Regions from separate parts of the Rahnella sp. ChDrAdgB13 genome, predicted to be linked through region 1. Evidence: predicted binding sites of a transcription regulator. Region 1 holds the regulator's gene; each other region holds the start of a gene.
The links. Region 1 encodes Fur, which represses iron uptake genes when iron is present. Its sites were predicted from a motif close to ATAATAATGAGAACNACTATCAA; they were not measured.
Positions count from the first base shown of each region.

Region 2: a site for Fur is predicted at 3,303-3,325, ahead of feoA (ferrous iron transporter A). Genes of this name have one in related genera too.
Region 3: a site for Fur is predicted at 3,972-3,994, ahead of J8X26_RS14820 (TonB-dependent receptor domain-containing protein). Genes of this name have one in related genera too.
Region 4: a site for Fur is predicted at 1,671-1,693, ahead of J8X26_RS10280 (Nramp family divalent metal transporter). Genes of this name have one in related genera too.

Region 1 is NZ_JAEMGT010000081.1:10,342-18,059, forward strand. It holds gene glnS (glutamine--tRNA ligase) at 1-216, shown strand, start outside; gene J8X26_RS19490 (OprD family outer membrane porin) at 686-2,098, shown strand; gene chiQ (ChiQ/YbfN family lipoprotein) at 2,112-2,453, shown strand; gene fur (ferric iron uptake transcriptional regulator) at 2,594-3,049, opposite strand; gene fldA (flavodoxin FldA) at 3,366-3,893, opposite strand; gene J8X26_RS19510 (methyl-accepting chemotaxis protein) at 4,305-5,969, shown strand; gene ybfE (LexA regulated protein) at 6,036-6,317, opposite strand; gene ybfF (esterase) at 6,573-7,361, opposite strand; gene seqA (replication initiation negative regulator SeqA) at 7,596-7,718, shown strand, end outside.
Region 2 is NZ_JAEMGT010000012.1:49,730-57,447, forward strand. It holds gene J8X26_RS04890 (LysR family transcriptional regulator) at 1-126, opposite strand, end outside; gene J8X26_RS04895 (FeoC-like transcriptional regulator) at 238-474, opposite strand; gene feoB (Fe(2+) transporter permease subunit FeoB) at 483-2,801, opposite strand; gene feoA (ferrous iron transporter A) at 2,895-3,119, opposite strand; gene J8X26_RS04910 (Tex family protein) at 3,533-5,863, opposite strand; gene greB (transcription elongation factor GreB) at 5,983-6,456, opposite strand; partial or broken gene J8X26_RS04920 (MG2 domain-containing protein) at 6,729-7,718, shown strand, end outside.
Region 3 is NZ_JAEMGT010000052.1:3,052-10,769, forward strand. It holds gene J8X26_RS14800 (PadR family transcriptional regulator) at 1-111, opposite strand, end outside; gene J8X26_RS14805 (tannase/feruloyl esterase family alpha/beta hydrolase) at 219-1,949, opposite strand; gene J8X26_RS14810 (siderophore-interacting protein) at 2,187-2,999, opposite strand; gene J8X26_RS14815 (TetR/AcrR family transcriptional regulator) at 3,175-3,786, opposite strand; gene J8X26_RS14820 (TonB-dependent receptor domain-containing protein) at 4,212-6,584, shown strand; gene J8X26_RS14825 (hypothetical protein) at 6,761-6,952, shown strand; gene dctP (TRAP transporter substrate-binding protein DctP) at 7,110-7,718, shown strand, end outside.
Region 4 is NZ_JAEMGT010000031.1:58-7,775, forward strand. It holds gene J8X26_RS10275 (NupC/NupG family nucleoside CNT transporter) at 137-1,324, opposite strand; gene J8X26_RS10280 (Nramp family divalent metal transporter) at 1,741-2,970, shown strand; gene J8X26_RS10285 (DUF2502 domain-containing protein) at 3,048-3,464, opposite strand; gene mgrA (L-glyceraldehyde 3-phosphate reductase) at 3,624-4,613, opposite strand; gene J8X26_RS10295 (alpha-keto acid decarboxylase family protein) at 4,964-6,622, shown strand; gene J8X26_RS10300 (LysR family transcriptional regulator) at 6,611-7,498, opposite strand; gene J8X26_RS10305 (multidrug/biocide efflux PACE transporter) at 7,632-7,718, shown strand, end outside.

The sequences.
Region 1 (7,718 bases):
GCAGAAGATTTCCTGACCACGATCAACCCGGAATCCCTGGTGATCGCGCACGGTTTCGTTGAGCCTTCTCTGGTGGCTGCACAGGCTGAAATCAGCCTGCAGTTTGAACGTGAAGGTTACTTCTGTGCTGACAGCCACTATTCCAGCGCTGAAAATCTGGTCTTCAACCGTACCGTTGGCCTGCGTGATACCTGGGAATCAAAACCCGTCGCGTAAGTCACCGATGAACGATTGTTAAACGCAGCTCCGGCTGCGTTTTTTTACGTCAGAAATTCACGGAATTTTCTTTTTCAGCGCGAATTAATGCATTTTTCATGTTTGCTTTTTAGGACTTTCCTTTCCGAATATCAGAGTGCTGAAACGTTTAAGTCAATACGATTTTTACTTAATTATCTGTTTTAGTTATCGATTGTCAGAGTCCACTGATTTAAACCTTCGCATTCCTCGTTTGTTACACTTTTTCATCTTTATGTGCACTTTGTCATACTTCAGCCATCAGGGTTTAATTACCCATTGATAATTCGCGTCGCGAAAAATACTCTTAATCCTGCTTTATACGGTTACGCCTCTGGCGACCGCTTTTAATACCCGTTTGGGTTTTGCACGTTTTTTTTAGTCAAAATGAGGAATTTCTATGCACAAGCACCTTAACAGGGGCAGGGGATCGGCTTACCTGAAACCTGTGATGTACACGCTGGCTGGCACTTTGTTGGGCGGCGGAATGATGTTCCCTGAAGAGGCCAGAGCGGCTGGCTTTATTGATGATTCGACGCTGACCGGCGGTGTGTATTACTGGCAGCGCGAACGCGACCGCAAAGATTTGAACAAAACCAAAGAAGAAACCCGCCCTGACGGCACAAAAGTCACGGTGAATAACCCCGATTACGATAAATACGCCACCAACCTTTCGCACGCGACCGCCAACCTGAACCTTGATTTCTCTTCCGGCTATGCCTGGGACATGTTCGGTATCGACGTCGCCGCATTTACCGCGATCGAATTAGCCGAAGCCAGCGACAGCGGCCACCCGAACGAAATCGCGTTCTCCTCCAAAAACCATGCGTATGACGAAGACTATTCCGGCGATAAAGGCGGCGTCAGCCTCTACAAAGCGGCCGGTAAATTCAAATACGGCGGATTCTGGGGCCATGCTGGTTACATTCAGCCCACCGGACAAACGCTGATCGCCCCGCACTGGAGCTTTATGCCGGGTACCTATCGCGGTGCTGAAGCCGGGTATAAACATGATTTTGGCGATCCGGGCGAACTGAGTTTCTCCTACATGTGGGCGGATGAATACAAATCGCCGTGGCATCTGGAGATGGATGATTTCCGCCAGAACGACAAGAAAACCGGTGTTTCCTATATCCACTCGCTGGGTGCGAAATACGACTTCAAAAATGATCTCGTACTGGAAGCGGCATTCGGTCAGGCAGAAAGTTACGTCGACCAGTACTTCGCCAAAGCGTCGTACAAAATTGATCTGATGGGCAATCCGCTCACCACCAGCTACCAGTTCTACGGTGCGGAAGATCGTATCAGCAACCAGAACGATCCGAACAGCCTGTATGACGGTCTGGCCTGGTTGCAGGCACTGACTTTCGGTTACACCACCGGCCAGTTCAACTGGCGTCTGGAAGGGACGATGGTCAAAGCTGAGGGGAATCAGGGTTATTTTTTACAACGCATGACCCCGACGTATTCTTCTTCTAACGGACGTCTTGATGTGTGGTGGGACAACCGTTCTGACTTCAACGCTAACGGCGAAAAAGCGGTGTACGCAGGTGTACTTTACGATCTGGCGAAATGGGATCTGCCGGGCTTCGCAGTGGGCGGTTCTTATGTTTACGCGTGGGATGCCAAACCGAGTACCAATCCCATCTATGATCAGAGCCAGCGCCTGAAAGAAAGTGCCTGGAGCCTTGATGCGCTGTACACCATTCAGGAAGGGCGCGCGAAAGGTACGCTGTTCAAACTGCATTACACCCAGTACGACAACCACTCGGATATCCCGAGCTGGGGCGGCGGGTACGGCAACATTTTCCAGGATGAAAAAGACGTGAAATTCATCGTTATCGCTCCATTCACTATTTTCTGAGGCCGCTATGTCGATGAAAAAATTACTGATGATTGTGGTTTCCTCCGTTGTGCTGGCAGGTTGTGCGCCAACCGCGGATCAGGCTCAGATTTCTCAAACGCGTGAGGCATACAGCGCGTGTATTAATTCGGCAGAAGGCAATCCGGACAAACTGGCCTCCTGTCAGGTATTGCTGAACAAGCTCAAACAGGAAAAAGCCCACCAGAAATTTGCGGAACAGGAAACGGTTCGCGTGGTGGATTATCAGCGCTGTCTGACGGCGCGTAAGACCGGTGACGGACAGGCGTATGCGGCGGATTGCGGCAAGATCTGGCAGGAAATCAAAGCCAATAACGCACCTAATCCGGTTAACTAAAAGCAGGGATCTGAAACAAGCATCATCATAGAACGCAAAACCCCGGCTTGCCGGGGTTTTGCGTTTTAACTCTCATCCTGGAACACAGACATAAAAAAACCGCCTTTCAGCGGTTAATTTATTCGGACTGACCGTGCAGATTACTGCGCAGGTTTGTCATTGTGCAAAGATTCATCTTCGCGGCAATCGCCCGCTTCACAGTGTCCGTACAGATACAGACTGTGGTTGGTCAGTTTAATACCGTGTTTCTTCGCAATCTCACGCTGACGGCCTTCAATGTATTCGTCGCGGAATTCAATAACGCGGCCGCAATCAAGGCAGATCAGGTGATCATGATGATGTTGCTGAGTCAGTTCGAAAACAGACTTGCCGCCTTCGAAGTTATGACGGGTGACGATACCGGCATCATCAAACTGGTTAAGAACACGGTAAACCGTGGCCAGACCAATTTCTTCGCCCATATCAATCAGTTGCTTATAAAGATCTTCCGCACTAACGTGATGACCTTCCGGCGCTTGCAGCACTTCCAGGATTTTGAGGCGCGGAAGCGTGACTTTTAAGCCGGCTTTCTTCAGTGCGGTGTTGTTGTCAGTCATGCGGATTCAGTCCTGTTACTATGTGCTAATCAAGTTGAGGCATGCAGCCTGTGGCATCGGCGGCACAAAAATTTGTCGTTTAAGGATTCTTCGTTTAAGGGAAGTGTGCCGATTCTCAAAAACGTAGCCTGTTAATAAAGATCACAAAATGCCTGTCACATTCAATAATGCAACGACTTGATCGATAGAAAAAACAGATGAACTCAGTGTACCTTGATACCACCGAAAGTTACAATTTTGTAGCGGTTAAATTGTTAATTTCAGTAATAGTTTGGCCCTTCAATTGTAGAATAAATCCTCAGGGCCAACAGGGTTTTTAGCCAATAATTTCTGAAAGGCTCAGTTCTTCTGTGATCTGTTTGACCCATGCATCAACACGTTCGTTGGTCAGTTCCGGCTGACGATCTTCGTCAATTGCCAGCCCGATGAAGTGCTTATCATCAGCCAGACCTTTTGAAGCTTCGAAGTGATAGCCTTCAGTTGGCCAGTGACCTACGATCACCGCGCCGCGAGGCTCGATGATGTCACGCACGGTACCGAGCGCATCACAGAAGTATTCGGCATAGTCTTCCTGGTCGCCGCAGCCAAACAGCGCAACCAGCTTACCTTCGAAATCTATCTCTTCCAGCGTCGGGAAAAAGTCGTCCCAGTCACACTGCGCTTCACCGTAATACCAGGTTGGAATACCGATCAGCAAAATATCGAATTTTTCCAGATCCTCTTTGCTGCTCTTCGCAATGTCATGCACCTCTGCAACATCTTTACCCAATTGCTTCTGGATCATTTTCGCGATGTTTTCGGTGTTACCTGTATCGGATCCAAAGAAGATACCTACTACGGCCATAAGATTACCTAACCTCTTGTTCTTAATGAAGTGCTCTGCATTGCAGGCAATAATAACGCAGATGATAGCAAACTCGCGCGGCGGAGAATATGTTTCAGCTCGCCTTCTTAACTGGTGAATAAGTTTATCGGGCAATCTTTTTAAGTGTTATCGCCTTCGTGTGCTTTTAATAACCTCAAACTTATTGAGGGCAAAAGCAAAATTAAGAAATAATTCCCGCCACTCCTTAAGTTTGCCCGTTGAACGCCGATAGATGATGCGAGAGGAATCTCAACATAATAAAGAAATCGATGCCCGGAGAGGTGTTCAAAACATGTCCGGGGGCAAACGCCTGCTGGCTACCTGTCTTGATTCTCCGCATCCCCGTCAATCCTCAGACCAGAAACAGTCCTGTTTCGAGAGAGGCATATCGTGCAGTTTTTAAAAAATATTACCATCAGGGCCGCATTATTAACGATTCTGGGCATTTTTTGCGTCATGTGGGCGAGTGTGTCTATTTACACCGTCACCTCCCTGAATACGCTGACTCAGAACACCCAAAACAGTACCGAACTGGTCAACAATATGGCACTGATCAATAAAGGAAATGATCAGTACTTTCGTACCGTGACACGCTTAAGTCGTGCCGTGGGGCAGCTCCAGGCGGATCCGTCAAAAGGGCAGGAAATTTTTGATACGGCAAAACAGTCACTCGATGGTCTGTCACAGGCGCTGGCGAGTTTCAAAACGGCTCCGCATCCGGGATTAGATGAAGCGTCAGTTCAGGAACTGGTCTCCAGTTGGGAAAGTCTGGTCGCGCAAGGCGTTACGCCGTTATATTCAGCGGCCATCGGCAAAAATTTCGATGCCTATAATCAGCTGGCGAACGATACCGTTCCAGCGCTGAGCCGCAATTTTGGTGCCTCAATGACGAAAGTCAGCGGGCAGATTGCGGTCGATTTCGAGGCGGCGCAGACCAAATCAAACCATCTGACTTATTACAGCAAAGTTATTCTGCTGACGGCTTTTTCTCTCGGCCTGCTTATTTTGCTGCTGACCGACCGTTATCTGGTGATGGCACTGGTGAAACCGCTGGATAAAATCCGCGATCACTTCGCCGTAATTGCCAGCGGCGACCTGACGCATTATCTGGAAGAGTTCGGCAAAAACTGCGCGGGTAAACTGATCCCGTTGCTCAACGTTATGCAGTCCAGTCTGGAAAATACCGTTCAGACCATCCGCAACTGTACCAACCACATCTATCAGGGCGCGTCCGAAATCTCTGCCGGGAATAATGATTTGTCTTCCCGAACCGAAGAACAGGCGTCTGCACTGGAAGAAACGGCAGCCAGTATGGAAGAACTGACGGCAACGGTAAAACACAACGCAGACAATGCCCATCACGCGAGCCAGCTGGTGATGGAAGCGTCTTCTACCGCGCAAAAAGGCGGTAACATTGTGGCTGACGTCGTCAGCACCATGAAAGATATCTCCGGCAGCTCGAAGAAAATTGCAGAGATCACCTCGGTTATTAACAGCATTGCCTTCCAGACCAACATTCTGGCGCTGAATGCCGCGGTAGAAGCCGCGCGGGCAGGCGAACAAGGGCGTGGATTTGCGGTGGTTGCCAGTGAAGTCCGAAATCTGGCCCAGCGCAGTGCGCAGGCGGCGAAAGAAATCGAATCACTGATCAGTGAATCCGTATCCCGCGTCGACAGCGGTTCAAAACTGGTGGAAAACGCCGGTCAGACAATGAACGAAGTGGTGCGTTCAATCACCCATGTCACGGATATTATGGCGGAAATCGCTTCGGCGTCTGATGAGCAAAGCAAAGGCATCAGCCAGGTTGCGGTAGCAGTCACACAAATGGACAGCGTAACGCAGCAAAACGCCGCACTGGTGGAACAGGCTTCACACGCGGCGGTTTCGCTGGAAGAGCAGGCTGCATTGCTAAACAACGCCGTCGCGACGTTCAAACTCAAAGACAGCATCACTAATGTCGGAAAACGACCCGCCAGCGTGGTTTCTCAGCCGTTGTTACGGCCTGCAACCGGTGTAATGACATCGAAAAGCAGTGCAAACTGGGAAACGTTCTGAGATGAGAGTTAAGGCGTAAAAGGAAAGAAAACAGGCGGATAACCGGGAGGTTATCCGCTTTTTTTATCAGCCTTCCTGACCGTTAAGATGCGACAGCAACATCTCTTCAATCAGTTCGCTACGACTGATATTGCGTTCTTCTGCCAGCTTATTGAGGGTATCAACAGCATCGGCGTTCATTTTCAGCTCTACGCGACGCAGACCGCTCGCTTTATCGCGGCGTAACTGGTTGCGCTTGTTGATCCTGAGCTGTTCATCACGGGAAAGCGGATTAGTTTTTGGACGCCCCGGACGGCGGTCATCTGCGAACAGATCAATCGTCGTGCGATCCAGTTGTTCTTTTGCCATAGGTAGCGGTACAACCAGGGAAGTTTTTACATCGGAAAACGGCAAGCCGATTCCTGACGAGCGTTTCACACATTTCGGGCTAAGAAACCCTGACCCAATTTACCCCCCGTAACTCACTTCGAGTAAAACGGGGCGGCAAAATTATAGCGCGCAATCATACACTGGCGCGCCTGGGGTTCACAACGCCTGATTGCCCTGATTTCACGTTAACTTTCGAAGTTGTGCAGACTTTTTGCACAATTTATCCCCAGGATGTTAAACCGACGGCGAATCGATGAAACGATGCACAGCGCGCAGGACGGCGTCGGGTTTTTCTGCGTGCACCCAATGACCGGCTCCGGCGACTACATAGGCTTTTGCCTGCGGGAACTGGCGGCCAATATCTTCGCGATACGCATCCTGCACATAAGGCGAATCCCCGCCACGGATGAACAGCGCCGGACGATCCCACGCCGGAACCTCTTCCCAGCCGACAATTTTGGCATACTCGTTCAGCAGAACCGGCACATTGAAGCGCCATTCTCCCTGCTGGAAGGATTTCAGCAGAAACTGAATCACCCCGTCTTCCTTTATATACTCACGCATACATTCGGTAGCGGAGGTACGGTCGCGCAATCCGGCCCCGGTGACGGCATTAATCGCAGCAAAAATCTCATCGTGACGGCGCACGTGATAATCCACTGGCGCGATATCAATGGCGATGAGCTTCTCAATTCTGTCGGGAATCAGCGCCGTCAGCGCCATAGCCGCTTTCCCGCCCATGGAATGGCCGATTACGATGAATTTTTGGAAACCGACTTCATCTAACGTTTCCATTAAATCCTGCGCCATTGCGGCGTAAGACATCTCCGGCGAACGCCCGGATTGCCCGTGATTACGCAAATCAACCTGCAACACTCTATGCTGTTGTTTCAGGTCGCGGGCGAGAACGCCCAGATTATCAAGGATTCCGAACAGTCCGTGGATCAGGAGAACCGGCAGCGCATCGCTGCCAGCGACTTCAGGTTCTTGCAGGCGATAATGTAATTTCATGGCGAAGTTCATACAGATAAACAATCTCATTAGGTTATCATGAGTAGCGGATGATTTTTTTTAAAACAGAAAGTTTCTGCCAGATGCCTGAGTGGGATTTGACAACGTGGAACAGAAGGCGAACGCAGCGAAAACGGGAAGTAATCTGCTTTTTGCTTAGCGACGCAATTCACCTGTTCGTAAACGCGTAGAAATTTGTATAATCCTTTTGAATGAATTTAGTAGAAAAAACAGTACTGGATAAAGATGAAAACTATTGAGGTTGACGAAGAACTCTACCGCTACATTGCCAGCCACACGCAAGCAATCGGTGAAAGTGCGTCTGATATTTTGCGCCGTATGTTGAAATTTACTGCTGGCCAGACCGCT
Region 2 (7,718 bases), on a different contig from region 1:
ATGCAGGGCGCGATGCACACTGACGCTGCTCAGGCCGAGTTGTTCGGCTGCGCGGGTGATGTTCTGCTTTTCCATGTAAGCGAGGAAAATTTCAAGTTTACGGAAGGTGATTTCGCTGTCGATCATGCAGGCTCCTGCGGCGCTTTGATGGCCGTTGTGGCATGCCGATGATAACTGAATAGCCGCAGCGCGACTATTCAGTAAGGGCGAAAGCCCGGTGTCAGAGGACGACGTGTCTTAATTAATGAGCATATAGGAAACCGTCAGGCATTTTTTGCCGTCGGCGCAGCTTTTACAACTGCCGCTCAGACAGCTGTCATCGGCTTCGATGGCTTCCGCTTTTCGCATCGCCACCAACCGTTCGAGCATGGCCTGCACCAGCGGCCGCGGCGCGTTGAGTAGCTGGCTAAGCTGGCGGGCATCTGCCCGGCCAGCCAGTGCGAGAGAATCACGAACCTCAATCAGCGTAGTCATCGTATCTCCTAGTGGCAGTCGTTGCCGGTCGCCGGTTCGCAACAGGCCGCAACATTACGCGGCTGCAAATGAACGCTGACACGGCTGCGAGCTTTGCGCAGGCAGGTAAGAACGATAGCGTTAAACAGCAAAACGATAAGTATAACGCCCGAACTGTACGCCGGATGGTTGCTGAAAGTAGCCACCTGATAGAACAGGGTCGCCAGGGAATACGCCACGTTCAGTCCCCAGAAGATGGAGAACGTCATCCAGCTGCGGCTGGTTTCGCGGGCAATCGCGCCCATGACCGACACGCAAGGCACGTACAGCAGCACGAAAATCAGATAGCTGTAAGCCGAAATGGCGGTACCAAATTTTGTGCTCATCACGCCCATCGAACTGACGCCCATTTCTCCATCGCCTTTACTGGCTTCGATCGGGTTAGAAAGCACGCTGACGCTGAACGTGTCTTTCAGGCCCTGCCACGTTTGTTCTACGGCACCCCCGAGTTCAGCGAGCAGATGGAAGTTTGCTGCGTCGAATTCCTCATTGTGGATATGTTCTGCGGTGTACAGCGTATTGAGCGTACCGACGACCACTTCTTTCGCCATCGCGCCGGTCACCAGGCCAACCGTCGCCTGCCAGTTATCGGCGTGCACGCCCATCGGTGCCAGCACCGGCGTCAGCACTTTACTGACCGAAGCCAGTGCGGAGTCATTGATGTTATCCACCGCCCGACCGCTGAAAGAGAAGCTGTTTAGTGCGCCGATAAAAATACTCGCAATCACAATGACTTTACCGGCGCGCAGCACGAAACCTTTCAGACGCTGCCAGGTTTGCAGTAACAGACTTTTCAGATGGGGAACGTGATACACCGGCAGTTCCATGACAAACGGCGACGCTTCACCGCGCATGATGGTGTATTTGAGCAGCAGGCCGGTGAGGATGGCGACGACAATACCCAGCAGATACAGTGAGAAGACGACGGACGCGCCGTCCTGCCCGAAGAACGCCGCAGAGAATACGGCGAAGATCGCCAGTCGTGCGCCACAGGACATAAACGGCGCCATCATGACGGTGATCAGACGTTCGCGGGGCGCATCCAGCGTACGGGCACCCATAATGGACGGCACGTTACAGCCGAAACCGACAATCAGCGGCACGAAAGATTTACCCGGCAGGCCAAGCGACTGCATCAGGCGGTCCATCACAAACGCTGCGCGGGCCATATAACCTGAGTCTTCAAGGAAGGAAAGGAACAGATACATCATGCCGATTTGCGGCACCAGCGGGAGCACGGTGTTGATACCACCACCGACGCCCTGAGCAAGGAAAATGGTCAGCCACTGCGGGAAGTGCAGGGTGAAGCCCACCCATTGCATCCCCTGAATGAAAATTGCTGCGGAGCCGATGTCGAAAATCGGTTGCAACGCGCCGCCGATATTAATCGCCAGCACGAACATCAGGTACATCACCAGCAGGAAGATGGGGACACCGAGGAAACGGTTGAGGATCACGCGATCCAACACCTGCGTCAGTTTGTTGGGCGCGGTGAGGTGCGAGTTACTGACGTCCGCGCACAGCGACGCAATGCTCTGATAGCGCGCGTCGGCAATCAGCAGCGCCGGATCTTCCAGCTTTTGCTCCGCCAGACGGGCTTTCACCTGCGGCAATAATCCCTGCGCATTACCTGCGTGCGTCTGGCTGTAAATATCCCCTTCGAGGATTTGCAAAGCCAGCCAGCGACGCTGTTGCAGCGCCATGTCCTGCGGCATTTCTGCGGCCAGCACGTCCACTTCCTGTTGCAGCACCGGATGATATTTCACGCGTTCAAGCTTTGCCACTTGCGGCAATGCGTCGATGGCGGCTTTCAGTTCTTTGATACCACTGGCGCGGGTAGAAACCAAAGCAATAACCGGACAGCCAAGGCGCGCAGACAGCGCCGGGATATCAATATTGATGTTCTGGATTTTGGCGATGTCGAGCATGTTCAGTGCGACGATGCAGGGCACACCAAGCTCGAGAAGTTGCAGTGTCAGGTATAAATTGCGCTCAAGGTTTGAGGCATCCACGACGTTAATCATCAGATCCGCGTCGCCGCTCAGAATGTAATGGCAGGCAATTTGCTCATCGAGCGAGGTTTGTTCGGAAATGGTGGTCAGCGAATAGGTACCGGGCAAATCGACCAGCGTAATCTGGTGATCTGCGGTGGCGAACTGGCCTTCTTTACGTTCGACGGTGACACCAGCCCAGTTCCCGACACGCTGGCGTGAACCGGTTAACTGGTTGAAAAGAGTCGTTTTACCTGAGTTTGGATTTCCAATCAGGCCAATAGTCAGTGCTTTCATACGTTCAGATCTACGTGTGAGAAAGGGAAAAAACGCGGAAAACCTTCAGAGGCCGCGCTAAACAATCTTGCAAAAAGCATTCATCAGTAAAAATCAGGCCAGGATCTCAAGCTTGAGCAGGTCGAGGTCTTTTTTGCGCACGACCAGACTGGTGCGGCGGGTTTCGATTTGCACCGGATCGCCCATCGGCGCTACGCGGATGATGTTGAAGAAAGACCCCGGAAGCATGCCGAGAGACAGCAGTTTCTGACGATAAGCCGGGCTGATTTCATGAGAAAAGCCGGTGATTTTGTAAGCACGTTTTGATTGAAGTTGCATAGTTCCTCGCGAAGCGTTCAGGCATTTATGGGGGCCGCGTGACAAATGTTACGCCGCGCTTCCATGCCCGTTGATCTCACTTAACTGCGATTATTGTGGCAAAAAGAACTGCTCAGAAATTGTCCCTGGTGCGAAATTGCCAGCCTTTGGCTGACGGCGTATTGAATACGCAAAGAAGTACAAACGAGAATAGTTATCATAATTAGTACGCGTGTGGAGACAAAAGAAAAGAGGTTGACCTCTTCACGGGTATCTCCACCGCGAGGCTATGCTATGCCTGTGGGACATCTGTTTTATTGATTTACCTCAGTGATTGATTCATTAGGATTGAGTTTAAAAAGTGTCGAAAAAAGATACATAAAAAAAGCCGCTGGTTATCAGCGGCTTTCGTTTGATAGGTGAAAAGGTAGAAATTAGCGTTTTTTACCCATCGCGGCGGCCAGCGCATCGGCCATCGCATTATTGCCCGCTGGCGCGGCATTGCGGCCCGCCGGTTTGTTGGGTGTATGACGTTTCTGATTGTCGCGTGACTCTGAAGCTGGCGCGGCAGAACGGCGTGCAGGCGCTTCACCCGGTTGTTCGTCCAGACGCATGGTCAGCGCGATACGTTTACGCTGCAAATCAACTTCCATCACTTTGACTTTAACGATATCGCCAGCTTTCACCACGGTGTGCGGATCTTCGACGAATTTGTTCGCCAGTGAAGAAATGTGTACCAGTCCGTCCTGATGAACGCCGATATCCACGAACGCACCGAAGTTGGTGACGTTAGTGACCGAGCCTTCAAGGATCATGCCCGGCATCAGGTCATTCATGGTCTCCACGCCATCGGCAAAGGTCGCGGTTTTGAACTCAGGACGCGGATCGTGCCCCGGTTTTTCCAGCTCTTTGATGATGTCAGTAACGGTCGGCACGCCGAACTGCTCGTCAGTGAATTCGCTGGCTTTCAGGCTGCGCAGCACATTCGAATCGCCCATCAGCTCTTTCAGCGCCAGCTGCGTCGCCGCCAGAATCCTTTCGACCACCGGATAGGTTTCCGGGTGAACCGTTGAAGCGTCCAGCGGGTTATCGCCGTGGTTAATACGCAGGAAGCCCGCGCACTGTTCGAAGGCTTTTGGCCCCAGACGGCTGACTTTCAGCAGCTGTTCACGGTTGCGGAACTGACCGTTTTCGTCGCGCCAGTTAACGATATTCTGCGCCATCATGCGGGTCAGACCGGCCACGCGGGTCAGCAGTGGAACGGACGCGGTATTGAGATCCACGCCCACCGCGTTCACGCAGTCTTCGACCACGGTATCGAGTTTTTTCGCCAACAGGCTCTGGCTGACGTCGTGCTGATACTGGCCGACACCTATGGATTTCGGGTCGATTTTCACCAGTTCCGCCAGCGGATCCTGCAACCGGCGCGCGATAGAAACTGCGCCACGAATGGAAACATCCAGATCCGGGAATTCCAGCGCCGCCAGTTCGGAAGCGGAATACACCGACGCACCGGCTTCACTCACAATCACTTTCTGCGCTTTTACCGCCGGGAACTGATTTTGCAGCTCGAGGAAGAAACGCTCAGTCTCGCGGGAAGCGGTACCGTTACCGATAGCCACCAGTTCGACATTATGTTTGATGCACAGCGCAGCAACCTGTTGTGCCGCCTTCGCTGCCTGACCGGTATGGGGATAAACGGTATCGATATCCACCAGTTTGCCGGTGTTATCCACAACGGCGACTTTCACACCGGTACGTAAACCCGGATCGAGGCCCATGGTGGCGCGCATTCCGGCCGGTGCGGCCATCAGCAAATCATGCATGTTGCGGGCGAAAACATTAATCGCTTCATCTTCGGCGCGTTCACGCACGGTACCCATCAGTTCGGTTTCGAGGTGCAGCAGCACTTTGATGCGCCACGTCCAGTTCACCACCACGCGACGCCAGACGTCGGCCGGGGCGTTGTTTAGCCGCAGGCCAAGATGGTCGATAATAATTTGTTCGGCGTAACTTTCTTTCGGCGGTTCGTCATGCTGCGGATCGGCATTCAGCGCCAGCTGTAAGACGCCTTCGTTGCGGCCGCGGAACATGGCCAGCGCACGGTGGGAAGGCACCTGAGAAATCGGTTCGTGGTGATCGAAGTAATCGCGAAATTTCGCGCCTTCCTGCTCTTTGCCATCGACCATGCGGGAGGTCAGATGGGCGTTTTTCCACAGGTAATCACGGACTTTCGCCAGCAGTGACGCATCTTCAGCGAAACGCTCCATCAGAATGTAGCGGGCGCCATCGAGCGCGGCTTTGGTATCGGCGACGCCTTTTTCGGCATCAACAAATTTAGCGGCGGTGGTTTCCGGCTCGTTCTGCGGTTCATTCCACAGCAGATCGGCCAGCGGTTCCAGTCCCGCTTCGATAGCGATTTGTCCACGCGTGCGGCGCTTCGGTTTGAATGGCAGATACAGGTCTTCCAGTTCGGTTTTGCTCAGCGTGGTATTAATGGCTTTTGCCAAATCGTCGCTGAGTTTGCCCTGATCTTCGATGGATTTGAGAATGGTCTGGCGGCGGTCTTCCAGCTCACGCAGATATCCCAGACGTGTGTCTAACTGACGCAACTGGGTATCATCCAACCCACCGGTGACTTCCTTACGATACCGCGCAATAAAGGGCACGGTATTACCTTCATCCAGCAGACGCACCACGGAAGCAACCTGCTCCGGGCGAACCTGCAATTCACTTGCGATAATGCGGCTCAGTTGATCATTCATAGGTCTGGTATCAGTTTTTCGTTAGTGAGTGACGTAAATACAGGGCACCGTTATACGATTTGAAGGCTGAAAATGCCAGCCGTCGGGACGATGTGCCTCACGTTTTGGGCGTTATCTGATTATTTGCCGTAGTCGATTTCATTGACGTACCAGGTCGCATCGCCGACCGGCGTGGTGACCACCAGACTGTCACCGACTTCCTTTTTCAGCAGCGCGCGCGCCATCGGGGAGTCGATAGAAATGTAGTCTTTACGGCCAAAGATTTCGTCATAACCGACGATGCGGAAACGCTTGATGTCGCCGTCGTCATTTTCCACTTCCACCCACGCGCCAAAGAACACTTTGCCGTCCTGTTGTGGCGAATAATCGACAATGCGCAGCTGTTCCAGACATTTGGTCAGATAGCGGATGCGGCGGTCGATTTCACGCAGGCGTTTCTTGTTGTACTGATAATCGGCATTTTCACTGCGGTCACCCAGACTGGCGGCCCAGGTCACCTTTTTGGTGACTTCCGGACGCTCTTCGCGCCACAGAAAATCCAGCTCAGTTTTGAGCTTGTCATAGCCTTCGCGGGTAATCAGTTTGGTCTTCATGTTACCTGTCGCCTTCCACACAGTTATCTTCCAATATCCTTCGCCATTGTTTCACACAATTGCGCCGCTGACAGTGCAGAAATTGGTCGAAAAAACTGTCGGGCTGCTACGCTTTATATGATGGCTTTTTAGTCGGATAGTTATTATCCTTCGCCGCGCTTCTTGCGAATTTTATATTCCGTAACACATTTCGCAATATTCTGAATTTCAAAATATTTTTCTTAAATATCACTTCAGATTATGGGTCATAGGGATTAGGGGTACAGTTACAAATGGATTTACTCAGATTCTTACTTCGTTTGCCTTTTACATTGATAAAAGGCCTCCTTCGCGCGATGGCTTTCATTTTAAGTCTGCTCGGGCGCGTCCTTAAACCTGTTGTCGGCAATATCGACTGGCGTGCGCCGGTCTGGTGGACGGCAATGTCCGGCTGGCTGAAGCGCGGATTTACGCGCATGGAAAGCGGTGTCGATAAACACCCGAAAGCCATCAGTCTGGCTATTCTGGTGTTGCTGTGCGCGGCAGGTGCGGGCGTTTACGGCTGGCACTGGTGGTTAAACCGTCCGCAGCCGATCGAACCGGCACCGATGGTGTATCAGGAAACCAGCGTGCGGGTCAGCAACCCGGAAGCGATTAATTATGCCGCGCAAAAAATTGCGCCTCAGCAGGCCATTTTTAATTTTAGAAATTCAGCTGCGCCGCTGACGGATGTCGGCAAAGTGGTCGAAAAAGGCATTTCGCTGAAACCGGCAACCGAAGGTGAATGGAAATGGATCAGCGGTTATACGCTGGTCTTTACGCCAAAAAATCCGCTGCCGATGGGCACAAAATACGAAGTGAGTTTTACGCCTGACGTACTGCTCGCGCCGCAAATCAAACTGGCGACCACGCGTTATGAATTCACAGCGCCTGCGTTCGATTATCAGTCCGGGACCGCCGAGTATTATCAGGACCCGCAGGATCCGCAAAAACGCAGCGCGATTTTCAACGTCAAATTCAATGCGCCGGTGGATGTGGCCAGTTTTGAGAAACAAATCTCTCTGGGCCTGAGCGAAGGGAAAGCCAAAACGGAATCCAAACTCAATTATTCCGTGGTCTACGACCAGAAAAAACTCAACGCCTGGGTGCATTCCGAACCGCTGAAATCGCTCGATCACGGCGGCTCTGTTCACATGACGATAGGCGAAGGCGTGAAGGCGTCGGTGGCATCAAATGCAACCACGCAGGCGCGTAACGTCTGGGTTTCCGTGCCAACGCTTTAC
Region 3 (7,718 bases), on a different contig from region 1:
ATCACCGGTTTCGAACATTCTTTCACGACGGTGTTTTTTCGCAGCAATACAGTTTGCTTTGTTGCCGGATCCGGCGGGAGGACGGTCGTTGCCCAGAGGATTATTTTTCATCAGAACCATGGTTAAAATTGCGTAAAGATATCCCCTAAAGATAACGGGTTAAGCCCCCGATCACAATCTCCCCTTCACGTGCGAAGGGGAGCGTTTTTATGATGGCATTAGTTCATGAAAGTAAAAGGCTTATAGAAATTTTCGCCCAGCCAGTGATAAGCCGCAGGCTGCGTCGCCAGCGGTTTGCGCACATAGCTGGCGGCAGAATTCACATCGCCTTTGCCGCTGTACACCGCGTAATCCGGGTACGGGAAAACCGGGCGAGAAGCGGCATCTGCCGGGATTTTCTCCAGACGGATTTCAGTTGCTGGCTTTTTACCGCGTTCCGGCAGCGGTTGCCCGAACGACGTTTTCTGCTCTTTTGCCGCCTGATACGTGGTGATGTTATCCGGCGCAGTGCCCTTTTCCACCCAGTTCATCATAGGTGTGAGGAAATCCACCAGGCTCGGGCCTTCACCGCCGGAGCAGTGATGCACGCCTGGCAGCAGATACAGACGCTCAAACTGATCGCGGCTCGCCGCCCCCATGACGTTGCCGACGGCCTGATGATAAGCCACGGAATTGAGCGGTGAAATGTGCTGATCCGCCCAGCCGTGCCAGATAATCAGCTTGCCACCGGCGGCTTTAAACGCCGTCAGATCCGGGTTGGTCGCGTCATAAAGCGGATGCATTTTGCGCAGTTCGTCAAACGCCGCTTCGGTGAACTTCACGTCTTTTAACGTAAAATCCGCTGGCGGATTTTTCTCGTAATTCATGTATTTAAGCGACGACAGTGCGATCATCTGGCTGAAAATCGGGTCGCTGGCTTTTTCCGGCACAAAGACACCTTCCCACGCCAGTTCTGAACCCGGCATCGGGCCGCCGACAATCAGTTTTTTGCCTGTTTTCGGATCTACAGGCCCCGCATACAACCGGTTCAGCGCCGTCAGTTCTGTGGTGGATAAACACGATCCCTGCGGCGTGGCCGGATCGGTTTTGCACGCCAGAACCGAGGTGTCGAAATGGCAACTTTGCGGGTCGGCAATCAGGCCATCGGTCTGACCATCCCGCGCGTCGCATTGTTTGAGCACGGCGTTGTGGATCAGCGGCAAACGCGCGGCCAGCAGCACCGGTTTGCCGTCAGGCCCGGTATTGGAAAGCGCCTGCCAGGCGTGATAAACCGCATTCTGCGACTGGAAATTCATCGCGGCGGCACCGGCAATAATACCGTTGAAATCATGCGGGAAGCGCTGCGCTTCCATCAGGGCTTCACGGCCACCGTCCGAGCAGCCGTTAAAATAGGAATATGCAGGCGCGCGGCCATAGAAAGCCGTGATCAGCTTTTTCGACACTTCCGCCGTCAGATGCTGGCTGCGGTAGGCGAAATCCACGCGTTTCTGAGGATCTTTACCAAAGTCACCTTCCTTCATGGAATGGCCCATGTCAGTGGCGGCCAGAACAAAACCGTTGGTATTTAAGGGCGTACAACCCGCTGCTGCGCCGATTTGCAGCTGAATATTCCCGCAAAGGCCGCCGCAGCCGATTTGCATATAGCGTTGCTGCCACGATGAAACCGGCAGGATCACCTGAAAACCGATCTCAGGATGCAAATTGCCATCGACTTCACAGGCCGGTGCGCCGTTCACGGTGATTTCTTTGGCGGTCGTGATCCGGCTGCCTTCGCCGCCAATGTCGGTCAGCGAAACGTCGGCAAGTTTTGCGCAGGACATCACCGGTCTGACGACCTCCCGCGCAGGTGCAGTGGGATCAGCAGCGATACTGAAAGAGGAATATCCGGTTAACAGCAGAGGTAACAGACAAAGCGCCCGCCAGCGCCCGTTGAGGCTTTTTAATTTCATAACCATTCCTTTGAATAAAGATTCAGAATTTGTCATAAGAATTATAATGATGGCAGAAATAATAAATAATGGCGTTCAGGGCGGCTGCCGTAATGATTTGCGCGGCAGTTGCAACAAAGTATTAATTTGTAGCGACTGAAATAAAAAACCGCAGATAACAGGGAAAATACGTTCTGTTATCTGCGGGAAAATATTCCGTCACGCTTGACAGGGGTAAATCAGTTCCGGCGCAGAAAATTATTTCGCATGCCAGTACGCCACGCAGCGGACAAAGTTTGCATCCAGCCCGCGGGTTTCGGTGAAATAATCACTCAGGCCTTTGACGAATTTCCCTTCGCCGGTGGCCCAGACGTAATAGTCATTTTCAGGCAGCATCAGACTTTTCAATTTCTGCACAACCGCATCATCTTCGCGATAGCCATTATGCTCATCGCTGACGATCCACTCGACGTTGAAATCTTTTTCTTCATCCAGATAACTGATGCAGCTCACGGCCTTCACTTTCACCAGTACGGTGATTTTTGCGTTTACAGCCGCCTCTTTCAGTTCACGCAGGCGGCGTTTTACTGCCGGAAGACCGGTTTCATCGCAAAGATACAGCTGCCACCGGTAGGTCGTCGGAATAATCAGGGAACCGCGCGGCCCGCCAATGATCAGTTTATCCCCCGGTTTGGCATTGCCGGCCCATTCGCTGGCCACACCGCCGTCATGAATATAAAAATCCAGCGTCAGTTCGTTAGTTTGCGCATCAAAATGCAGCGGTGTGTATTCACGGTTAACCGGACGCGGGCCTTCGCCCCAGGCAATGCCGTCTTCTGTGGCGGTCGGCGGAACAATCATGTCGCCCGGATTTGCCGGGAAGAACAGTTTGATGTGATCATCAAAACCGCGGGACGTAAAACCCTTCAGCTCGTCACCGCTCAGTACAATGCGTTTAAAACAGCCGGAAACCGTTTCCGCGCTTTTTACCGTGATGTGGCGGAAAACCAGTTCGTTCTTAACGCGCACCGGCAGGTTGGCGGCGGAAGATTCAGTGCGTTTGTGTTCCATATTTTTTCTCTCAAGGTGGCGAAACTTATCATCGCGAGCCCGCTCAGGACGTGAATGATTCTCAATTCAGTGAAAGATATATCTTAGTAATATTTTATGCAACGACTTCAAAAAAAAACCGACCATCGTGAAGAAGGCCGGTTGGCGGTTTGTGCAGCAGAACGCACCGGGTGGATTAACGCACCGCGCCGCGCAAAAACATATCGACGGCGCTGCTCACCATCTGGCGGATTTCCGCAATTTCCAGCGGTGCCGGATTACGCTGATAGACGCGCGTGTTGGTTTGCGCCGTCACCAGCGCCAGAAACTGTAAGGCGCGCAGATGCGCATCGGCCTGCGCCAGTTGCCCTCGCTCCATCGCACTGCCCAGGAATTTTGCCAGGATATCGACGCTCTCCCGTGGCCCGGCGTCATAAAACAACGTGCCGATTTCGGAATGCCCGGACTCGGCGATCACCATGCGATACACCGCCAGCGCGGAGACATCATTGGTCAGCACCAGCAACATTCTTTCACCAAAACGGGTGAGGATGGTTTCAAGATTGGCATCCGCCCACGTTTGGGTCAGATCGCTGACGGCGTCGGAAAGATGCCCGGTGGCATAGGCTTTCACCACCGCCACCAGCAACTCTTCTTTCGACGGGAAATAGCTGTAGAGCGTGGCCTTTGAACCGCCGAGACGCCGGGCGAGCTCATTCATTGACGCGCGTTCGTAACCGGTTTCCTGAAACAATTGCGCTGCGGCATCGATAATCGCCTCCCTGCGGGCTTCGGTGCGGACTTTCATCTTCCCTCCTGACGTTGCTATTACGGCCACGGCCAAAAACCGTCGCGGCGAAACTGTACAGTACAGTTCCCTGATGTCCCCACTCTAACGACGGGTTTGTGCCTTGTAAAGCGACCCGCGTAGCCCATTTTTCAGAACGAAGTGCAAAGATTTCGTTAAGAAGCGCATTTTTATTTACCAATTTGTTGATAACAATTATCAGTATCATTATCATTCGCACAAAGCTGAAATGGGTAAGGACTGTAATTAAACCCATATTTTATAAGGACAACGGCTTTTTCACGGAAGATTAAAGCAGATGACAAGCGCGTCTGAATTTGTCGAAAGGCAGTAAATGCGAGCAGAACTTAAAAAAATTAGTGCAGGACTAAAAACAAATGTTCAAATCCTTTACACAGCAGGGTTTGGTGAAAAACGTCATTTTCATGGGGACGATTCTCACCACCACCTTTAACGTAAACGCAGCGGAAGCCGTTAAAGACAACACCGATCTGGCACAGAACAAAGCGCAATCTACAGAAACCATCAAAAAGAAACCGGTGGTGCGCAGTGCGAAGGATCTGGCACAGAACAATGAAGAAGTGATGACCGTCACCGAGACCCTGCCGGATAAAACGCCGGGCTCAAAAACCACCATCACTGCGGCTGAAATGCAAAAACGTGGCGGTAACGATTTCGGTACCATCATGCGTTATGAGCCACTGATCACCGCGACCGGCTCAAGTGGCGGTTCCGGCAACGGCAAAAGCGGCTTCGACCGCAGCGGTTACACCGGCTATAACATTCGTGGTCTGGAAAGCAACCGCGTCAGCATCGACGTTGACGGCATTCCACAGCCAAGTGCTACCGGCCGCAGCTACGCCAGCCGCGCTGGTTTAGGCACATCCGGCATCGGCCGTGATTACATCGACCCGTATATTTACGGCCAGGTGGATATCGAATCCGGCGCAACGTCAGCCGAACGCGCCAACACTTCCATCGGCGGCGCCGTTTCCTTCCTGCCAAAAACCGCAGACGATTACCTGCGTCCGGGCAAAGAAACCTATTTCGGTTACCAGTCTGATTATGATTCTTCAGACCGTTCATGGCACAACGGCATTACTGCCGCTGCCGGTGACGAAACCCTGCGTGGCCTTGTGGCGATCAGCCGCCGCGACGGTCAGGAAACCAGCAACAACAGCGGGACGCACGACGCTTATCCGGCGAACTGGCACTCTAACGCCATCATGACGTCCGGTATCTGGCAGCCAAACGACGAACATAAATTCACCGGCACGCTCGATTACTACGAGAAAATCAATCACACCCATTACGACGCGTGGAACAGCGCTGGCAGCTCCATTCTGGGTACCGCACAGCAGCAAAGTAACACCCGCCGCTGGGGCGCAAGCCTGAAAGACGAATGGACACCGTTCAACGATTTCGCTGACGCCGTGGTCTCCAAAGTCTATTACCAGTACACCCAGGCGCATGACAACACGTACATGCCGAACGCCAGCAAAGAGATGATGAACGTCTATTCCGATTACGACGTCAGCACCTATGGCGCGGAAACCAGCTGGCTCAAAACGCTGGGTCGCCACGAGTTGAGTGCCGGGATCAACGGTCGCATCTCTAACACTGAACGTCCGTTCCGCGAAAGCCCGAACCAGAGTGTTTACACCACCATCATGCAGCCGGAAGCCAACAGCCGTTCTTACGTTCTCGGCGGCTTCCTGCAAGACACCATGAAGTTTGACCTCGACGGCCATAACTTCGGCATCGTGCCTGCGGTGCGTGTGGCGTACCAGAATACGAAAGCGACAGACCTGTCCGATTTGTCTAACAGCACCGTGTCTGAAAGCCAGGTTTCTACTTTGTACGGTAAAGCCAACTCCGATACGCAGGTTCTGCCATCACTGGCATTCACGTATGACATCACGCCTAAGCTGATGACTTACCTGCAATACCGTCGCGGCGCACAGTTCCCGGATGCCAGCCAGCTTTACGGCTCCTGGAACCTCGGTTCTTCTTATGCCGGTTCTCAGCAATATGCGCTGATCGGTAATACCAATCTGAAAACCGAAACCAGCAACAACTTCGAATGGGGCATGAAAGGTGAAGCGACCGAAGGCGTGACCTTTAAAACGGCCGTGTTCTACAACACGTACAAAAACTTCATCGCTAACACCCGTTACACCCGCGCAGGCAGCCCGGGCATGTTCACCAACGTGCCTTCCAATATTTATACGATTTATCAGGCCGAAAACCGCGATGAAGCGTTTATCTACGGTGGCGATCTGAGCACTAAAATCAACTACGGTACGTGGTTCAGCAGCGTTGACGGTCTGAGCACCAGCTTCGCACTGGGTTACGCCAAGGGTGAATCTAAATCCAGCTACGCGGGTGACAAATACGTTGATATCGACAGCGTTCCGCCAATGAAATTTGTAGCCGGTGTGGCATGGGATGATCCGTCAGGTGTCTACGGTACGGCGCTGACTGCAACCTTCGTGAAAGGTAAAAAAGCCGAAGCGACCAACCGTCAGAGCTACACCAACGCCGGTACACCGATCACGGATTCCACCACGGAATACATGAATGTTCCTGGCTACGGTTTGCTTGATGCAACGGCCTACTGGAAAGTGGCGAAAAACGTAAAACTCAGCGGCGGCGTCTATAACATCACCGACCGTAAGTACTGGGATTACCTGAGCAGCCGCAACCTGACTGAAACCACCAATCAGGATGCATACAACAAAGCGCTGGCCGTGATGCCAGGCCGCAGCTTCCAGCTGGGCGTGAATGTCGATTTCTAAGCGATAATTCATCACCGAAAACCTGAGCGCTATGTGAAAACATGGCGCTTTTTTATGTTTCAAGATGCAGGTTATGGCCAATACCCCACGGCCATCTGGCAGATTTTTTCATCGTTTCCCGGGTGCTAGTTTTTAATTTCCATCCATGCTGTCCCAAAGCGAAAGGAAATAAAAGAATGCCGATTACCCGTACTCAGGGGACTGCATTCCCCCATATTTATCTGCCAAATAATGCTCAGAAACAGTCCGCCTGCAACGTGATTGCCCTGTTGCAATATGCCGGTATCTGGCCGGCTGCGGGGCAACGTCGAACCAACGGTGTCATGCGTGTCGATATGCAGGGGCATATTCCGGGTGCCGTTCCGTAATGGCTTCTGAGATGTTTTTTTAACGCCCCTGTCGCTTTTCGCAGAGGCGCTTTTGTGTCTGATTATCAGCAAATAAATGGTTGCCGCGCACAACAGCCCACACCGGGAAACGACTAGACTCCCTGTTTTCCTCATCATCATTTCACTGAGAGATTACATGGAATTAATCAAAAAACCGCTCGCGCTGGTGCTCGCCCTGTTGCTGTCACCCGTCTGCGTAAACGCCACCACCCTGCTGAACTACACCGATCATGAACCGCTGGGTGGCACGCGCACCCGCTTCATCAATGACGTTTTCTTCCCGGCGATTGAAAAAGAATCACAGGGTCGTCTGAAAATTAACGCGCACTGGGGCAGCGAACGGGCGACCGGTTATAACGCGCTGAGCGTAATCAGTGAGGGTTCAGCAGCGGATATGGGCACCGTTGTGCCGGAATACGCGGCCAAAGATCTGCCGCTGCATCAGATTTTTAAAAGCTTTCCCGCCGGGCCGACCGGTGACCGACAGATTGCATTCTTCCGCCGCGTTTACGCCGAAATTCCGGCTTTTCCTGCCGAGTTACATCACGAAAACGTCGTGAACATTTTCTTCGGCACCGGTTATCCGGTGGCGTTTCTCAGCACGAATCCGCTGAAAAATCTGCAAGATATCCGGGGCACGACGTGGCGTTCAGCGAGTTTCTGGCATCAGGATTTTCTGCGAAATGCGGGCGCGAAGCCAGTCACGATGCCGTGGGGCCCGGAAACGGTGAAAGCGTTTCAGACC
Region 4 (7,718 bases), on a different contig from region 1:
GCTTATCTCCACCAAATATTAAAGAAACCCGCTTCGGCGGGTTTTTTGTTTTCTGCTATCTCCCTTTCGGTTCCCTGAATTGCAGGCATAAAAAAAGGCGCCGGAGCGCCTTTCTTTGTCGTTCTGTTGCTACTTACTACGCCAGTACCAGACCCGCGATAGAAGCTGACAACACGCTGACCAGCGTTGAGCCGTACAGCAGTTTCAGGCCGAAGCGTGAAACTACGTTGCCCTGGTGTTCGTTCAGGCCTTTAATAGCGCCGGCAACGATACCGATAGACGAGAAGTTGGCGAAAGACACCAGGAACACGGACAAGATGCCCACGCCGCGTGGTGAAAGTTCGGTCGCCACTTTTTGCAGATCCAGCATCGCAACGAATTCATTGGAAACCAGTTTGGTTGCCATGATACTGCCGACCTGCAACGCTTCGTGACTTGGCACGCCCATCATCCATGCGAATGGATAGAAGACATAACCCAGCACGCCCTGGAAGGTGATACCGAACACCACATCGAACAGCGCATTCAGGCAGGAAATCAGAGCGATGAAACCAATCAACATGGCTGCAACGATGATCGCGACTTTGAAACCGGCCAGGATATATTCACCCAGCATTTCAAAGAAGCTCTGACCCTGGTGCGTGTTACCGATTTGCAGGTCTTCTTCTGAATCAACTTTATAAGGGTTAATTAACGACAGTACGATGAAGGTACTGAACATGTTGAGCACCAGCGCAGCAACAACGAAGCGCGGTTCCAGCATGGTCATGTACGCACCCACAATCGACATAGAAACGGTCGACATAGCTGTGGCTGCCATAGTGTACATACGTTTTTCAGACATTTTGCCCAGAATATCTTTATACGCGATAAAGTTTTCTGACTGACCCAAAATCAGGGAGCTGATGGCGTTGAAAGATTCCAGTTTTCCCATGCCATTAATTTTCGACAAGACTGTACCGATGATACGGATGACGAAAGGCAGTACGCGAATGTGTTGTAAAATACCGATCAGTGCGGAAATAAACACGATCGGACACAAGACTTTCAAGAAGAAGAACGCTAATCCTTTATCGCTCATGCCTCCAAATACGAAGCCGGTCCCTTCCGCAGCGAATCCTAATAATTTCTCAAACAAGTCTGAGAAGCCTTTCACAAAACCTAAACCGATTGAAGAGTTCAGGAAGAAATAGGCTAATAAGACTTCGATGACCAACAGCTGAACAATGAAACGTAAACGGATATTCTTCCGGTCACGGCTCACCAGTAAAGCGAGTGCAGCGACAACGGCCAACGCTAATACAAAGTGCAATATTCGGGACATGGGTGCTCCAAATTAGAGGCAGGCTATATTTCGACGGACATTTTATGTAACGCGTACATTTAAAACGTGAAGTCGCTTGCAAATATAGAAATTACAGACACGAATTGCAACAAATCGAGGCCTATCACACAAAAAATCAAGATGTTAATAAAACTAAGCACAGTTAGCATTCTTGTGCTAGTTTTATCATGTGCCGTAATGCGTTCTGAATCTGGCCAGTAAATGTCTGTTTTAGGAAAAAGCGTTCTGTAAGTCTTTATGAAAGCTCACAGAATGATTAACCACTCAGTTCACACTTTGCCGCTTACGCTACTGCCTATCAAAGTAATTACTCAGATCATTCTAAATGCACTTGATAATCATTATCAATTAGCTATGATTTATGTAAGCGTAACAATCGTAAGGGTTAACTGACTATGCTGAACAGCCGGGCCGAATCTACAGGCCGCGCAGCCAGAAAGATGAAGCTTTCACTGATGGGACCGGCGTTTATTGCCGCCATCGGTTACATCGATCCGGGCAACTTTGCGACTAACATTCAGGCCGGTGCCTCGTATGGTTATCAGTTGCTGTGGGTGGTGGTCTGGGCCAATGTCATGGCAATGCTGATCCAGCTCTTGTCTGCCAAACTGGGTATTGCCACCGGGAAAAACCTCGCCGAACACATCCGTGACCGTTTCCCGCGTCCTGCCGTCTGGGCTTACTGGGTGCAGGCAGAAATCATCGCGATGGCGACCGACCTCGCTGAGTTTATCGGTGCGGCGATCGGCTTCAAATTACTTCTCGGGGTTACCCTGCTTCAGGGCGCCGTGCTCACCGGGATTGCCACCTTTATTATCCTGGGTCTGCAAAAACGCGGGCAAAAACCGCTGGAACTGGTTATCGCCGGTTTGTTGCTGTTCGTGGCCGCCGCCTATATTGTCGAGCTGTTTTTCTCTCAGCCAAGCATGGTAGCGCTGGGCAAAGGCATGCTGATCCCTGCACTGCCCACCAGCGATTCCGTCTATCTGGCCGCCGGTGTGTTGGGCGCGACCATCATGCCGCACGTCATTTATCTTCACTCTTCGCTGACTCAGCGAGGCGGTAAGGCATCGAAAGAGCAGCGTTATTCCGCGACAAAACTGGATGTCGGTATCGCGATGACTATCGCCGGTTTCGTTAATCTGGCGATGATGGCGACCGCCGCCGCAGCGTTCCATTTCAGCGGACACAGCGGGATCAGTGAACTCGATGAAGCTTATCTGACGCTGCAACCGCTGCTCGGCCACGCCGCTGCGACGACATTTGGCCTGAGCCTGGTCGCTGCCGGTTTATCCTCAACCGTGGTGGGTACACTGGCCGGTCAGGTGGTGATGCAGGGCTTTGTTAAATTCTACATTCCGCTGTGGGTGCGCCGTACGGTCACTATGATGCCGTCTTTTATCGTGATTCTGATGGGGCTGGATGCCACGCGAATTCTGGTCATGAGCCAGGTACTGCTGAGTTTCGGGATTGCGCTGGCGTTGCTGCCGCTGCTGGCGTTTACCGGTAACCGCAGCCTGATGGGCGAAATGGTGAATACCAAAACCGTGCAGTGGGCGGGGCGCATCATCGTGCTGATTGTCGTCAGCCTCAACCTTTATCTGCTGATCGGTATGCTGAAATAATATCCGGCTGAAAGATTCAGGCCATAAAAAACGGGACAGTTTGCGCTGTCCCGTTTTTGTTTGTGTCATTCACTGAATTAATGGCGATGATCGCCATGCCCGCCGCGGTGATCCCGGTCGTGTCCGTGACCGCGATCCGGTCCGCGGCCGTGGTCATAATGCGGACGTCCGTGGTCGCCATGATAATAACGCGGCGGTGGCATCGGACGACGTGGTGGATGGCGATGATTCCACCAGCCCTGATCGCGCCAGCGGTAGCCGTCCCAGTAATCCCCGCGCGGGCCACGATGACCATAATTGTGACCACGGTAACTGTTCCACCAGCTCGGGTTGCGCCAGTCGTACCCATCCCAGTAATAACCGCGACGGTCACGGTCGCCAATGCTGATGGAAAGACCGGGTGTATTGAGACTAAAGTTGCTGGCCTGTACAGCAGGCGCTGCGGCAGGCAGCAAAGCAAACAGCAATGTCCCGAGAAGTATTGGCTTAATCATAGACGGCCCCAGATTCCTTATAATTTATGCTGACAGTTATAAGGGGAAGAGGGGGCGGGTTCTATTGCTTACAATCCTGTTTTGATTGATTTACGCGCCTTAACGGAAACCTTACGGAAACTCCATAAAGGCGCGTTTATTAAGCAGGTGGGTAACCGTTTACACTAAAATCGCTTCGATGGCCGCCAGTTCTTCCGGGCTGAAATGACGGTTAGCCATCATGCCAACCGCATCATCAATTTGCCCGGTTTTGCTGGCGCCAATCAGCACAGACGTCACGCGATCGCCGCGCAGCACCCAGGCCAGTGCCATCTGGGAAAGTTTCTGCCCGCGCGCCTGCGCAATGTCATTCAGCTGACGCACTTTCGCCAGTTTTTCTTCCGTCAGCTGTTCGGCGGTCAGGAATTTACTGTCGCTGGCCGCGCGGGAATCTTCAGGAATGCCCGCCAGATAGCGGTCCGTCAGCACGCCGCCCGCCAGTGGCGAAAAGGCAATCGAGCCCACGCCGTAATCCGCCAGCGTATCGAGTAAATCGGCTTCAACCCAACGTTCAAACATCGAGTATTTCGGCTGGTGAATCAGGCACGGCGTACCGAGCTGTTTGAGGATCTCAAAGGCTTCTTTGGCGCGCGCAGCGGGATAATTGGATAAGCCGACATACAGCGCTTTGCCCTGACGTACGATCAAATCCAGCGCCGCCATGGTTTCTTCCAGCGGTGTGTCCGGATCCGGGCGGTGATGATAGAAGACATCCACGTAATCCAGCCCCATGCGTTTCAGGCTTTGATTCAGGCTGGCAACCAGATATTTTTTTGAACCCCAGTCGCCGTAAGGGCCGTCCCACATGGTGTAACCGGCTTTCGAAGAGATGATCAGCTCGTCACGATACGGCAGCAAATCTTCCTGCAAAATACGGCCAAAATGCTGCTCGGCAGAACCCGGAGGCGGGCCATAGTTATTGGCGAGGTCAAAGTGGGTGATCCCGTGGTCGAAAGCGTGGCGGATAAGCTTCCGGCCATTCTCAAAGTGAGCGTTATCCCCGAAATTGTGCCAGAGGCCAAGGGAAACGACAGGGAGTTTTAGCCCGCTCTGGCCACAGCGGCGGTATTCCATTTTCTCGTAACGATTGGGACTCGCTAAATACGGCATAGAGACCTTTCTTTTAAATTGTATGAATCATGTAAGAATGAGGTAAAAAGCCCTTTTAGTGTATGCGCTTTCACAAGCATTTCCAGATATTCAGATCACATCCGGAACAATCCTTATTTCCTGTTTACGTAGCGCTTGTTTGCATGAATAAAGGCGCAGCAGCTTAAATCCCGGATTCTTTTTCTATTACCGTAACTGCTGAACAAAGACGCCTGCGTGATCTCAGTGCAACGCTGTAACTCTGCGTTTCCACATTCTATTTCGAATAATAAATATCCTATTCCCCTGTTTGGAGTAATACTTAGGCTAGTGGGATTAACTGTTTACTCTATTTTTAACAGAGGATCGTCATGGATAATATCTATACCGTAGGTGACTATCTCTTAGACCGCTTATCATTTAGCGGGATCTCCGAACTGTTTGGCGTGCCGGGGGATTACAACCTGAAATTCCTCGACAGCGTGATTAATCATCAGCAAATCACCTGGGTCGGCTGTACTAATGAACTTAACGCCGCGTATGGTGCAGACGGATATGCGCGTACCAAAGGCATCGGCGCGCTCCTGACGACCTTTGGCGTGGGCGAACTGAGCGCGCTCAATGGCATTGCGGGCAGCTTTGCCGAATATGTTCCGGTGATCCACATTGTCGGGTCACCGGCGCTGACCTCGCAGCGCAAAGGCGAACTGATGCACCACACGCTGGGCGACGGCAATTTCGGCCACTTCATGCGGATGTCGCAACCGGTGAGCGTCGCGCAAGCCGCGCTGACGCCGGAAAATGCGCTGTCTGAAATCGACCGCGTGATTGAAGAAGTGATCTACCACTCACGTCCGGGCTATATTTTGCTGCCCAGTGACGTCGCTGCGTTGCCGGTCACAACCCGAGCCCACGCGCTCCCGGCGCGTCAGCCGCCATTTTCGCCATCTTCTCTGGAAGCTTTTGTTGCCGCCGCTGAAACTCAGTTGCGCGATGCAAGACGCGTTTCGCTGCTGGCAGATTTCCTTGCCGACCGCTTTGACCTCAAAGCCGCGCTGGAAGAGTGGATGGAAGAAGTGCCGCTGCCGCACGCCACCTTGCTGATGGGCAAAGGGCTGTTTAACGAGCAGCAAACGAATTTCGCCGGAACCTATTCCGGCGCAGGCAGCGCGGCGTCAACCCGCGAGGCCATTGAAGGCGCGGATGTGGTGATTAACGTCGGGGTGAAATTTACCGACACGATCACAGCCGGATTTACCCAGCAACTCCCCGACGGCAAATGCATTGATCTCCAGCCATTTTCTGCCCGCGTGGGCGATCAGATTTTCCACCAGTTACCGATGGCTAAAACCGTCAGCGTCCTGCATCGCCTGACCGCGGAACTGGCTTCCGGCTGGCAACCCTACCCGGTGAAACGCACGGCACTGCCTGCCTCGCACGAAGGACATTTCGGGCAATACGAATTCTGGCAGCAGATTCAGGATTTCCTGCAACCAGGCGATATTCTGGTCGCCGAGCAGGGCACCGCATGTTTCGGCGCGGCGGCGCTGAACCTGCCGGAAGATAGCCAGTTTGTCGTCCAGCCATTGTGGGGCTCGATTGGTTTCACTCTACCCGCCGCGTTTGGCGTACAGATTGCGGCTCCCGCGCGCCGCGTGGTGTTGCTCATCGGCGACGGTTCTGCACAACTGACCCTGCAGGGGCTGGGCGCGGCGATCCGCTATGGTTTGCCGCCAGTGATTTTCGTCATTAATAATGACGGCTATACGGTTGAGCGGGCGATCCACGGCGAAACGCAGCGCTACAATGACATCGCACAGTGGAACTGGACGCAGTTCCCGTCGGCGTTTGGCGGCAATGATGTTTTCACCGCGCGGGCCGATTCTCCTCAGGCGCTGAAAGAGGCGATCGAAAAAGCCGGTGCGCATCGCCAGATGGCCTGGATTGAAGTGGTTCTGCCGAAAATGGATATCCCCGAACTGTTAAGCTCGGTGACAAAATCGCTGGCGAAACGTAATTCAGGGCAATAAATCGTCGTCCGTTTCCGGCGGGTCAATCAGCTGGTCGATGAACCAGCTTCCCGCCGGGCCGGGCTGATTATTTTTACTCCACACCGCATCCACGGAAATCTTTTTCGGCCAGCCGCGCAACGGCAGCGTCATCAGTTTGTCATGCCCGAACTGTTTCACCAGCCAGTGGGGCAGCGTCGCCCAGCCAAATCCCTGTTCCGCCATTTCCAAAAGCATCAGATAACTGGGCGCTGACCACACCTGGCCCTGCGCGCGCGGCATTTCACGACGGCTGTATGGCTGTAAACACAGCTCGCGAAACGTGTGTAACTGCTCGGGTTGCAGGCTCTCCATTTTCGCCAGCGGGTGTTCACGGCTGCAAAAAATCGACATATCCGTCTGCTCGGGCAGACGCGCCGCGCCAATATCCGGCGGATAACTTGCCTGGGCTTCCACCATGCCGATATGCGCGCGACCTGACTGCAACAGCTCGATGACGTCCTGATCTTCGGCAATCTGACATTCAAATTCGATATCCGGATAACGCTGCTCAAACCGGCGCAGCAGCGCTTCATGGTGGGTCGGCTGATAGGTATCGGAAAGCACAAACGTCAGGCGGGTTTCTGGCTGCGTGGATAACCGCACGGCCAGCTCATCAAGGCGCTCGCTGGCGGCCAGAATGGCCTGAACGTGGCTCAGAACGCGCTGTCCGGCGGGCGTAAGCACCGGATGGCGGCTCTGGCGATCAAACAACGTTACGCCTAAATCCACTTCCAGATTGGCAATCGCCGTGCTGACCGTCGACTGGCTTTTGCGCAATTTGCGCGCGGCGGCGGAGAAAGATCCGGCGTCGGCCGCCTCTACAAACGCCGTCAGGGCTTCCGGTGAATAGCGCATAAACAACTCTCCTGTGATTTCAATCCATCTACTTTATCGATACTTACTATCTTTCATCCATCTTATTTAGTGATGATAATGCCCGCCTGTGACAACCGTCACCCATTAATTATCAGGAATCAGGCAGGTTTTTATGTCTAAGCAAACACGCAATTCATCTCAGAAAACATTGGGCGAGCGCATCTTTCATGCCGTCGGCTTCGAGACGCTGGCCGTCCTG